DNA from 2 places in the Spirosoma knui genome. Region 2 is predicted to be linked to the other one. Evidence: riboswitches for the same ligand, from Rfam matches in the RefSeq annotation. Region 2 holds a riboswitch; the other holds the start of a gene.

The links. A riboswitch is a leader RNA that binds a small molecule or an ion and turns the genes downstream of it on or off. The one in region 2 is predicted to bind cobalamin.
Region 1: linked by a shared signal. The riboswitch ahead of metE (5-methyltetrahydropteroyltriglutamate--homocysteine S-methyltransferase) and the one ahead of ACYVIY_RS18445 (TonB-dependent receptor plug domain-containing protein) in region 2 are both predicted to bind cobalamin.

What each region holds. Positions count from the first base shown of each region.
Region 1 covers NZ_BAAGVY010000011.1:224,573-229,560, forward strand. The annotation lists gene metE (5-methyltetrahydropteroyltriglutamate--homocysteine S-methyltransferase) at 1-1,321, opposite strand, end outside; cobalamin riboswitch at 1,481-1,697, opposite strand; gene ACYVIY_RS21620 (RNA polymerase sigma factor) at 2,151-2,645, shown strand; gene ACYVIY_RS21625 (hypothetical protein) at 2,659-3,279, shown strand; gene ACYVIY_RS21630 (alpha/beta fold hydrolase) at 3,301-4,284, shown strand; gene ACYVIY_RS21635 (DUF1772 domain-containing protein) at 4,294-4,785, opposite strand; gene ACYVIY_RS21640 (NAD-dependent succinate-semialdehyde dehydrogenase) at 4,918-4,988, opposite strand, start outside.
Region 2 covers NZ_BAAGVY010000009.1:72,970-77,957, reverse strand. The annotation lists gene ACYVIY_RS18460 (2-dehydro-3-deoxygalactonokinase) at 1-543, shown strand, start outside; gene ACYVIY_RS18455 (bifunctional 4-hydroxy-2-oxoglutarate aldolase/2-dehydro-3-deoxy-phosphogluconate aldolase) at 540-1,196, shown strand; gene ACYVIY_RS18450 (MFS transporter) at 1,255-2,586, shown strand; cobalamin riboswitch at 2,737-2,946, shown strand; gene ACYVIY_RS18445 (TonB-dependent receptor plug domain-containing protein) at 3,024-4,988, shown strand, end outside.

The DNA.
Region 1 (4,988 bases), on a different contig from region 2:
GCAACTGAAGCCGTTGGTGTTGCAGGGCCTGACGCTGGGGAAAGGCATTCGACCGGTTGGCGTCCTGCTCACGGAGTTGACGTAAGCGTTGCTGCACTGCTGGTCGGTTAATCTGACTTGACTGCTGGCGAGCGAGTAAGGCGGCTTGATTGACGGCCAGTACGTCGATGGCCTTCTGATTCGCTGGCTCCAGGCTAAGCGTCGTCAAAACAACGACTTCGTCGAGCTTCTGGCGGGCAAAGGCCAGCCACTTTTTAGTATCGTTCGTCAGGCCTGTTTCCTGCGTTTCAGTCGCCAGGTCACAGGGAACGTGCAGTAGCGAGCAGGATGGTGCAATCAGAACCCGCTCAGCACCAATGGCCGTCACCACGCGCTGAATCGTTGCCAACGAGGTCGTCAGGTCATTAATCCAGATGTTCCGACCATCGACAACGCCCAGTGATAAAGCGGTTTTCCGGTGAACAAAATCAGTTTTTAGAATATCGTTCAGCTGGGTCGGGCAACGGACCAGATCGAGGTGCAGCGCGTCAACGGGCAGTTGGAGAACCAGATTCAGGTTCGCACCGTAACATTCAAAATAGCTGGCCAACAGCAGATTCAGCGCCGGGAATTGATTGCGCAGACGCCGATAAACCATATCCAGCATTTCGCGCTGGTGCACTGTTAAATCCAGGGACAGGCAAGGCTCATCGAACTGAATCCAGGTGGCACCAAGTTGCTGTAAGCGGCTAAGCAGCTGTTCATAAACCGGTACCAAACGGTCGAGTAGGTCCAGCCGGTCGAAGCCCGCTTCCTTCTCTTTGCCCAGCAGCAAATACGATACGGGACCTAACAAAACGGGTTTGGGCGTGGTCGTCAGGGTTTGTCTGGCTTCTTCAAATTCCGTGAAGATTTTTTCCGAAAGCAGCGAAAACGACTGATCGGCCGAAAATTCAGGAACGATGTAATGGTAGTTCGTATCAAACCATTTTGTCATCTCCATCGCTTTCAGATCCAGTCCATCCTGCTGGTAGCCCCGGGCCATAGCAAAATAAAGACTCAGATGATCGGGCTCCGGTTTGTCGAGCAGCGGTTGAAATCGCTTCGGTACCGCACCGACGGTCAGGGACATATCCAGTACCTGATCGTAGAACGAGAAGTCATTGCAGGGAACCAGCGAGATGCCTGCCTGCTGCTGAGTCAGCCAGTTGTCCCGGCGTAGCTGCCGACCGACATGCTGAAGCTGCTCAGTGGTGATTTTGTTGGCCCAGAACTGTTCACAGGCCTTTTTGAGTTCGCGGTGGCTACCGATTCGTGGATAGCCGAGATTGTGTGCGATCATGTTGTAAATAAGATAAAATGGTTGATCGCGTTCGATGCCGAACTCCATACGCCTACCACTCGATCTGTTCTATACACTACATGACACACCTGACCCGGCCTCGCAAAGAAGCAGGAATGAAGTAAGTCAATCGTGATGAAACCCAATCGCGTGTGGGCGTAATCAGCAACGCTAAAGGCAAGTCTCCTGGCTTGTGACGGTATCTGCCGTCCTTCTCACCCCAGGGCAACGGCGAACCGCTGGTGGGACAATGGACATCGAGGGCAAACCCTTTTTTAATTAGTCACTGACAGTAGCAACGTCTGCTCGTGATTCTCACACGATTCCTTTTTCATTCCCTGAACCTCTCAGGGAAACCATTAGCATGTTTGACGGAAAACAAAGAACGTTGGAACAAACTAACCGCATTCTGGCGGCAAAAACAAGGTGTCGCCTGTCAATCAGTCCATCGGATTGGTTCGTCCCATTCAACCTGGCGCGATAAGCAGGTCAGCGTGAAGCGGATGAGTCAGCGTATAGCTCCTGCAACCGTGGTCAGTTCTAAGCATGATTGAGAGTCTGTTTTTACTGGCATCGTATGGCTGTTCGTTACGTTAACGACGCTCCTTATCGCAGCGGAGCTAGAATCAACGATAAGGTTTGCGGCCGCTTTCAGCAACGTAACACGACTTCGGGCTAAGCGCCAGCCGTTTCCCTATTACATTAACATACACGACCAAAGAGGCCTTTTCTGACTAGTTAGGGGGCAGCCACTACTTTTTTTCGTTCGATTGTAGTTTTTTAGACGAGCCGGTTACTAACTGAGAAAAGGCAAACGGAATTCAGTACAATGGCTACATCCTCCGAGAAAATCTTTCTTGAACACCTCAACCGGCACATAGGCATTGCGTATAAGATTAGCCAGGCTTATCAGCCCGACGCAGACGAACGGGCCGATCTGCTTCAGGAAATGATTTATCAGTTGTGGCGGTCGTATCCGTCTTTTACGGGACAGTCGAAGTTTTCGACCTGGATGTACCGCGTTTGTCTGAACACCGCTTTAGCCGACCGGCGAACTGCCCGCAAACGGCAACATGAACCATTGGCGGTCCGCCATGAGCAGGTTCCCGACCCACCACCGGACGACCAGCAGGAGGCTATTCAGTGGCTTTTCGACGCCATTGCTACGCTCTCGCCCCTCAACAAAGCCATTATGCTGCTGTATCTGGATGACCTGAGTTACGAAGAGATCGCCAGTATCACCGGACTGTCGAAAGTCAACGTGAGCGTCCGGCTAGTCCGTACCAAGAAAGAATTAGAATCACGCTTAACGGCAAAATCATAAACCAACCTAACCGATGGCAACACTGGATGAATTGAAGAAGAAGTGGAATACGGACGCACCGAGCCTATCGGCATCCGCTCCGTATGATCAGGCGGGTTTACTGGCGATCACCAGGGCGAGAAGTGCCCGGCAGGTCAACCGTACCATCCGGTATTTCTGGGCATCGCTAACGCTCCAGATCATTGTCTACGGCTTACTAAGCCACCTGTTTATCCGATTTTGGGGTGTTTCGACCGTGCAATGGCTGTGCCTGGCCGGGGTACTGCTCTACCTTCCCTTTACGATCGTGCTGATGCGGCAGTTTAAGCGGGTTGCCCTGGCCAGTCCTGTCCAGACGGATACAGACGTTTCTGTTCAGGCCCGTATCCAACAGCAATACAACAGCCTGACAGCATTTTACCGGTTCAAACGAAGCTATGAATACGTGCTCGTTCCGCTGAGTACGGCCCTTGGCGTGTGGTTGACCTTTATGCTGTTCGTGCCAGGGGGAGTGTTGCAGCATCCAGCCGGAGCGGCTGTGACTTATCTATTATCTCTGCTGAGTTGTGTCTGGGCGATTCGACAGGAGAACCACAACCAGTTTAAACAGCCGCTGCAAAATCTTGAAAAGATTCTGAATGAGTTTAATCAATAACCTTTCATCCCATTAATGAACATGAAAACATGGCTTATTCTGGGCCTAGTGGTAAGCTTATGCTCGTGTGGCACCCTGAAGCAGGGGCATAAGGCGTCTCAGCGTCAGGCAGGACTGGTCAGCAGCAACGGCATCACCCTGGTCTACGAACGCTTTGGTTCCCCTGAACAGGAAGCCATTCTACTGATTGCGGGGACAAATAGTCAGTTGACGGGCTGGTCTACTGCTTTCTGCGACTATCTGAGTCGCCAGGGTTACCAGGTTATTCGGTTCGACAATCGCGACGTGGGACTTTCTACTAAGTTTACCCAGGCAGGCTTGCCCGATTGGGCGGCTATCGGTCAGGCGTTGCAGGCTAACCAGCCGCCACCGATTCCTTATTCGCTAGATGATATGGCCAACGATGCGGTTGGCCTGCTGGATGCGCTGGCCATTAGCAAGGTTCATGTCGTCGGTGTATCGATGGGTGGCATGATTGCCCAACGCATGACTTATAACCATCCCCAGCGGGTTGTAACGCTGACTAGTATTATGGCGGGTGGCGGTAAGGCCGGGTTTCCGTTGGTTGCCAAACCGGAGGTCTTAGCCAGTATACCGGCACCGGGGTCACCGGCCGACACGGCAGCTTACATCCGGCGCGAAGTAAAGTCAATGATGGTGCTGAGTGGCACCATTTATCCGATGGATTCTTTGTCCGCACAAACCTTGGCTGAGGCAGATGTCCGGCGATCGTACTACCCGGATGGGCTGAGTCGGCAGGGAGCCGCTTCGCTGGCGGGTTTCTATGCAGGGCGGGAGCGTCAATTACAACGTATTAACGTACCTACCCTCGTGATCCATGGTAGTATCGATCCGCTCGTTACCCCGGATGCCGGACGCGACGTAGCAACGAACGTACCGAACGCTCGATTTGTGCTGGTTGAAGGCATGGGCCACATGATTGCCCCGGCGCTTACTACCCAGGTAGCCGATCTGATCCTGAGTAATGTACGAAAGAGTCATTGACCGACTCGTTCAGGCGTGCAGGACAGTAGTCAGCCAAAATGCTTTCAGGGCACACAGCCAGGCCAGTAACGTGAGCGCGTTGCGGAGGTAATTGAAATTAAGCCATAACCCAACCAGACGACTGACCTGTGAAGACGGTAACCGATCAGCAGTTTGCAGTTTAATCGCTGTTGGAATAAAGAACGAGAAGGTGCCAATCCGTTCGAGCAGCGTGATCAAGGCCGCAGCCAGCCACCAATCCTGGACAGGAGGTTGCGACTGCCAGGCAAAAGCCAGGTTAGCCAGGGTGAGCAAGGTAAGCGGTATCGTTGTTACAAACGCCCAGAACTTTCGCCCCGAATCGGTTTCGGTCATAGCCTGCGTGTTGACCCGATAACCAGAGCCGGCAGATTTGGGAAACCACAGGGGAAGAATAATTTTCGTTTCGTACAGGCCGGCCCCGAAGGCTACGCCCAGGTTCAGGATAAACAGCGGTAACAGCAATTCGACAATAAAACGCATGATCGCAAAAATTAGGTTTGATAGGTGTAAAGACGTATCAAACCTAAAGGCTTACCGAACCTGATGCCGTTAAACAAGAGTCAATTTACTGAAGTACAGGACGAACAGGGCGAATCTGGCGATGGATTCCGTTTACTGCTTCTCAATCCAGACGGTTTTGATGTTCACGAACTCCTTGATACCGGCTTCGGATAGCTCGCGGC
Region 2 (4,988 bases):
GATACGTTGCACCATGCCGTAAAAGATGCGATCCTGATCTTTCCCGGTACGCATTCGAAGCATATTTACATTCAGCATCAGCAGGTCGTCGACTTTCAGACGTTCATGACGGGCGAAGTTTTCAAGTTGATGTCGGAGCATAGCATTCTGAAGGATTCAATCGCGCCGACGGGGCTGGCTACGTTCTCAGGCGATGAGCTAAGCGCGTTTAAGCAGGGCGTTCGGGAAACGAATTCGTCCATCCTGAACAGTTTGTTCAAGGTTCGCACGAATCAGTTGTTCGATAAGCTAACAAAACAACAGAACACATTCTATCTGAGCGGTTTACTTATTGGATACGAACTAAAAGCTTTGCTGGAACAAGACAGTTGGCCGTTGATTCTGTGTAGCGGAAATAACTTATACGACCTGTACAAATCCGCCATCGATGAGCTTGGTCTGGCCGAACGTACGACCACAATTTCGGCTGATCTTATTGATAAAGCCGCTTTTGCCGGGCAAGTGAAAATTTTTCAGAACCAACTCGTCCCCGTCAGCAAATGAGCCGCAGTAGTCAACATCCGTTTTCCTGGGAGCTATTTCATAAAGTGCCCCTGGTAGGTATTGTCAGAGGACTGAGCTTTGACGAGATTGATCAGATTTTACCGCTTTACCGGGAAGCGGGCCTGACTACCATCGAGATTACCCTCAATACGTCCGGAGCCGAAGAGATTATCCGGCACGCCCTGGCTAATCACGGTGATGGATTAAACATTGGAGCCGGAACCGTCTGCACGAAAGATGATTTGAAAAAAGCGCTGACTGCCGGAGCACAATTCATCGTAACGCCCATCATTAACAAGAAGGTCATCAAAGCGTGCGTGAAGCGTAGTGTGCCTATTTTTCCCGGTGCGTTCACGCCCTCTGAGATCTATACGGCCTGGTCGTTAGGTGCTTCTATGATTAAGGTGTATCCCGCTACGTCGCTCGGCCCCGATTACATCAAAGACGTGAAAGCGCCACTCGATGAGGTCAAACTGATGCCGACGGGGGGGATAAGCCTGGATAACATGAACGCTTACTTCGAGGCTGGAGCCGTTGGGTTAGGTGTGGGTAGCCAATTGTTTGATAAAACCTTAATAAAGCAAAACGACTGGGCTGGTTTAAAAGCGCATTTTAAACAGTTTGCCAGTAAGGTTCCGTCCGCTGTGCTTTAGCCCGTGAATCAATTCATTAGCCAGAGAGTCCCTAAACTCATGAAATAACCTTGTCTGTATGTCAACCCTTAGACTTAAAAATTACCGGTGGCTCATTGTTGTCCTGCTGTTCATCGCTACGACAATCAACTACCTTGATCGGCAAATAATCGGCTTGCTTAAACCCATTCTGGAAAAAGAGTTTTCGTGGTCGGAAACCGATTTCGCGCACATTGTCATGGCCTTCACGGCCGCGTATGCGGTAGGCTTGCTGCTATTCGGCTGGATAATCGATCGAATTGGTACAAAAGCTGGCTATTCGTTGACGATCATCATCTGGAGCATTGCGGGTATGCTGCATGCCGTTGCGCGGAGTGTTACCGGATTTAGTATCGCGCGGGTAGGACTAGGAATCGGTGAAGCAGGTAATTATCCCGCTGCGGTGAAAACAGTAGCCGAGTGGTTCCCGCAAAAGGAACGCGGACTGGCAACGGGGCTGTTCAACGCCGGTACAAGCATTGGCGTAGTGGTAGCTGTACTCATCGTGCCCTTAATCCTGAATCGCTACGGCTGGCAGGAAGTGTTCTGGATTACCGGAGCCCTGGGTTTCGTCTGGTTAATCTTCTGGCTGATCTTTTATGACGTGCCCGCCCGGCAGCACCGACTAACCAAGGAAGAGCATCAGTACATCGTCAGCGGTCAGACGTTGGGTGTTGAGGAAACCGATGAGGAGGGCTCGATAAGCTGGTTTAAGCTTTTTACGATGCCGCAAACTTGGGCTATGATTGCCGGTAAAGGCTTAATTGACCCAATATACTGGTTTTTCCTGTTTTGGTTACCTTCCTATTTTTCATCAACCTTCAGCCTTGATCTGAAGAAACCCAGTTGGGAGTTGATGATTATCTATACCGCTACCACGATTGGTAGCATCGGTGGTGGCTATTTATCGTCCTGGCTAATCCAGCGCGGCTGGCCAACACTTAAAGCCCGGAAAACGGTTCTAATCGTCTTCGCTGGGTTGGAGGTGTCCATCATCTTGGCACAGTTTGCCACTAATGTTTGGGTTGCGGTTGGTTTGATCAGTCTGGCCGTTGCCGTCCACCAGGCGTGGGCAACTAATGTATTTACGTTAGCGTCCGATCTATTTCCCAAGAAGGCGGTTAGCTCGGTTGTTGGTATAGCGGGTATGGCGGGTGCGGTGGGTGGAATTCTCTTCCCAATGCTGGTCGGCAGTCTGCTTGATGACTACAAAGCCGCCGGAAACCTGTCTGGTGGGTATAACGTACTGTTCACCATCTGCGGCTTTACGTATCTGGTCGCCTGGGTGATTATTCACCTGCTGACCCGAAAGGGTATCGAAGAAAAGCCAGTTGGTACAACGTATCAGGTAGAACAAAGTAAGCCTGTTTAATCATAGCGCCAGCTTCTATTAACTAATTAGCCGCGGGGCTTCGCGTCAGCCGTTTTCTCATACTTCTGTACGTATACTTAACCTGGTAAAGTTTAGTACCGGCCTTTCTGCATGGAAGTGCCGGTTTTTTTATTGCGCTATTCACTCTACCTTTGTGGCTGAGTTTTTGGTGCCTGATGTCACTTCGTGGTGGCTTTCACGGCTTAAAAGGGAAGTTGGTGTAAAACCGACGCTGTCCCCGCAACTGTAAGTCTTTTTACAAACCGGTTCAATCTACGTAGCCACTGTGTTCACAATCAGCACGGGAAGGCTCGAACCGGTGAGACAAGCCAGGAGACCTGCCAAAGATCATCCGCTGTTTTGGTGTTCGGAGGAAATGCCCTGACCGCGCGCCGTTTCGACTGAAACGGTTGCACACAATTTGAAGACAGTTCATTTTGTTGACACGAACCCTGCATCGGTGGGTGGCTCTACTGGTTGTTTGCCTGCTGGCGACTGAGGTTGGCTTTGCGCAACCCAATACAGTTACGCGTATGGAAACCCGGACGGATTCGCTGGCCACGGCGTCTACTGTATCGCTGTCGACGGTAACGGTACGTGCCATTGCGCCCGAGCGATTTCTGGCGGGGCAGAAGCTGCAACGACTTGATTCAGCAACCTTACTCCAGTTTCGGTTCGGGACAATTACAGACTTATTGGCCTTGAATACACCGTTGGCGTTCAAGAATTATGGGCCCGGTCAGTTAGCCACCGTATCATTTCGGGGAACATCGGCTAACCATACGGCTGTGCTTTGGAACGGAATTAACATCAACCAGCCAAACCTGGGCCAAACCGATTTCTCGACTTTACCCGTTGCGGGTTTCGATCGATTAGCAATTCAGTACGGTTCATCAGCTAGTGCCGTTGGGTCCGATGCTGTGGGAGGAAGTGTCTTGCTGGGGAGTAGTCCAACGTATGCTAATGGCGTGACCGTTACACTCGGTCAGCAGTTTGCCAGTTTTCACAATAACAACACCCAGGTTGGTGTGCGTTACGGAGCGCCTTTAGGGCAAAACTGGCAACTGTCTGGTAAAACGTTTGCCTATCGAAACCAATACAACAACGCCTATCCGTATAGCGAACGCCGGAATTACTTCGTCGAGCAATCGACGACGGCCCAGCGAGGGTTCGTGCAGGACCTGTATTTTCAGCACAAGAACGGCAAGCAGATTTCGGTGAATACCTGGCTGTCGGATAATGATCTGATCGTAAGTCCGCAGGATATTATCGCCCGCGAACGGACTAGAACGCAATCGGCGCGTCTGCTAACGACCTACGAAGCAAATTGGCTGACCCTTCGGTTAGGCTGGATTCGTGATGTGTACGACTACGCGAAAAGCAATTTTGATGCGCCGAGCCACACGCAAACCGACCGGTTTGTGGGCCGCGTCGAACGTGAGTTTAAATTAATGCCAACCAACGTAAATGCGCAGTTAAATCTGCGGGTTGGGGGCGAGTTGTCCCACTATCGCACGCTGACGGATGGCTATGGCGGGCAGCTTATCACAGAAAATAGGGGTGATTTGTATGCATTGCTGCGCTATGAAACCACGCGCTGGCTCGTTTCGGCTAACCTTCGGCAGGCGTTTGTGACTCATTTCAACCCGCCCCTAACGCCTTCGCTTGGCGCTGAGTACCGGCTTATACAACGTAACGAGTTTGCACTGACGGCGAAAGCCTCAATCAGTCGTAGTTACCGCGTGCCGACTTTAAATGAGCGCTACTGGCAAAACCTGGGCAATCCAAACCTGCTTCCAGAGGATGGATTTAATGTAGAGGGAGGAGTAGCCGCCAAAGCCAGCTTAACCGAAACGATAAGCCTGACCGCCGAAGCAACCGCCTATCGGAACCGCGTTGATAACTGGTCGTATTGGAATCCCGACTATGGCTATCGCGTCGAGAATCTTCAGCTGGTTGTGGCGCGGGGTGGAGAGCTCACCACAACGGTTGCCTACGCACATGGGCCCTGGCTGGCGGGGGTTCGAGTGGGTTATGCGCTCACGCGCTCTTCGCAGGAGCGGGCGTATAGCACGTACGCGCAGGACGTCGTCGGCAAGCAACTGCCTTACGTACCAATACATACAGGCACATTAAATGCCTATCTGCAACGTGGCCGCACGCGTCTGACGGTGCAGACACAAGCCAATTCTCGTCGCTACATTACGTTCGATGAGAGTCAGTATTTCAAAGGCGCTACGTTAACGAACGTGTTGCTCGAAAGTGCCGTAAAGCTTGGTCCCATACCTATCCGAGTGCAGGGCCAGATCAATAACGTATTTGATGCGCTGGCGTTCAGCGTTAAACGGAATGCGATGCCTGGACGAAACGTAGCCGTAAATATCATTATCAATTTATCTTCC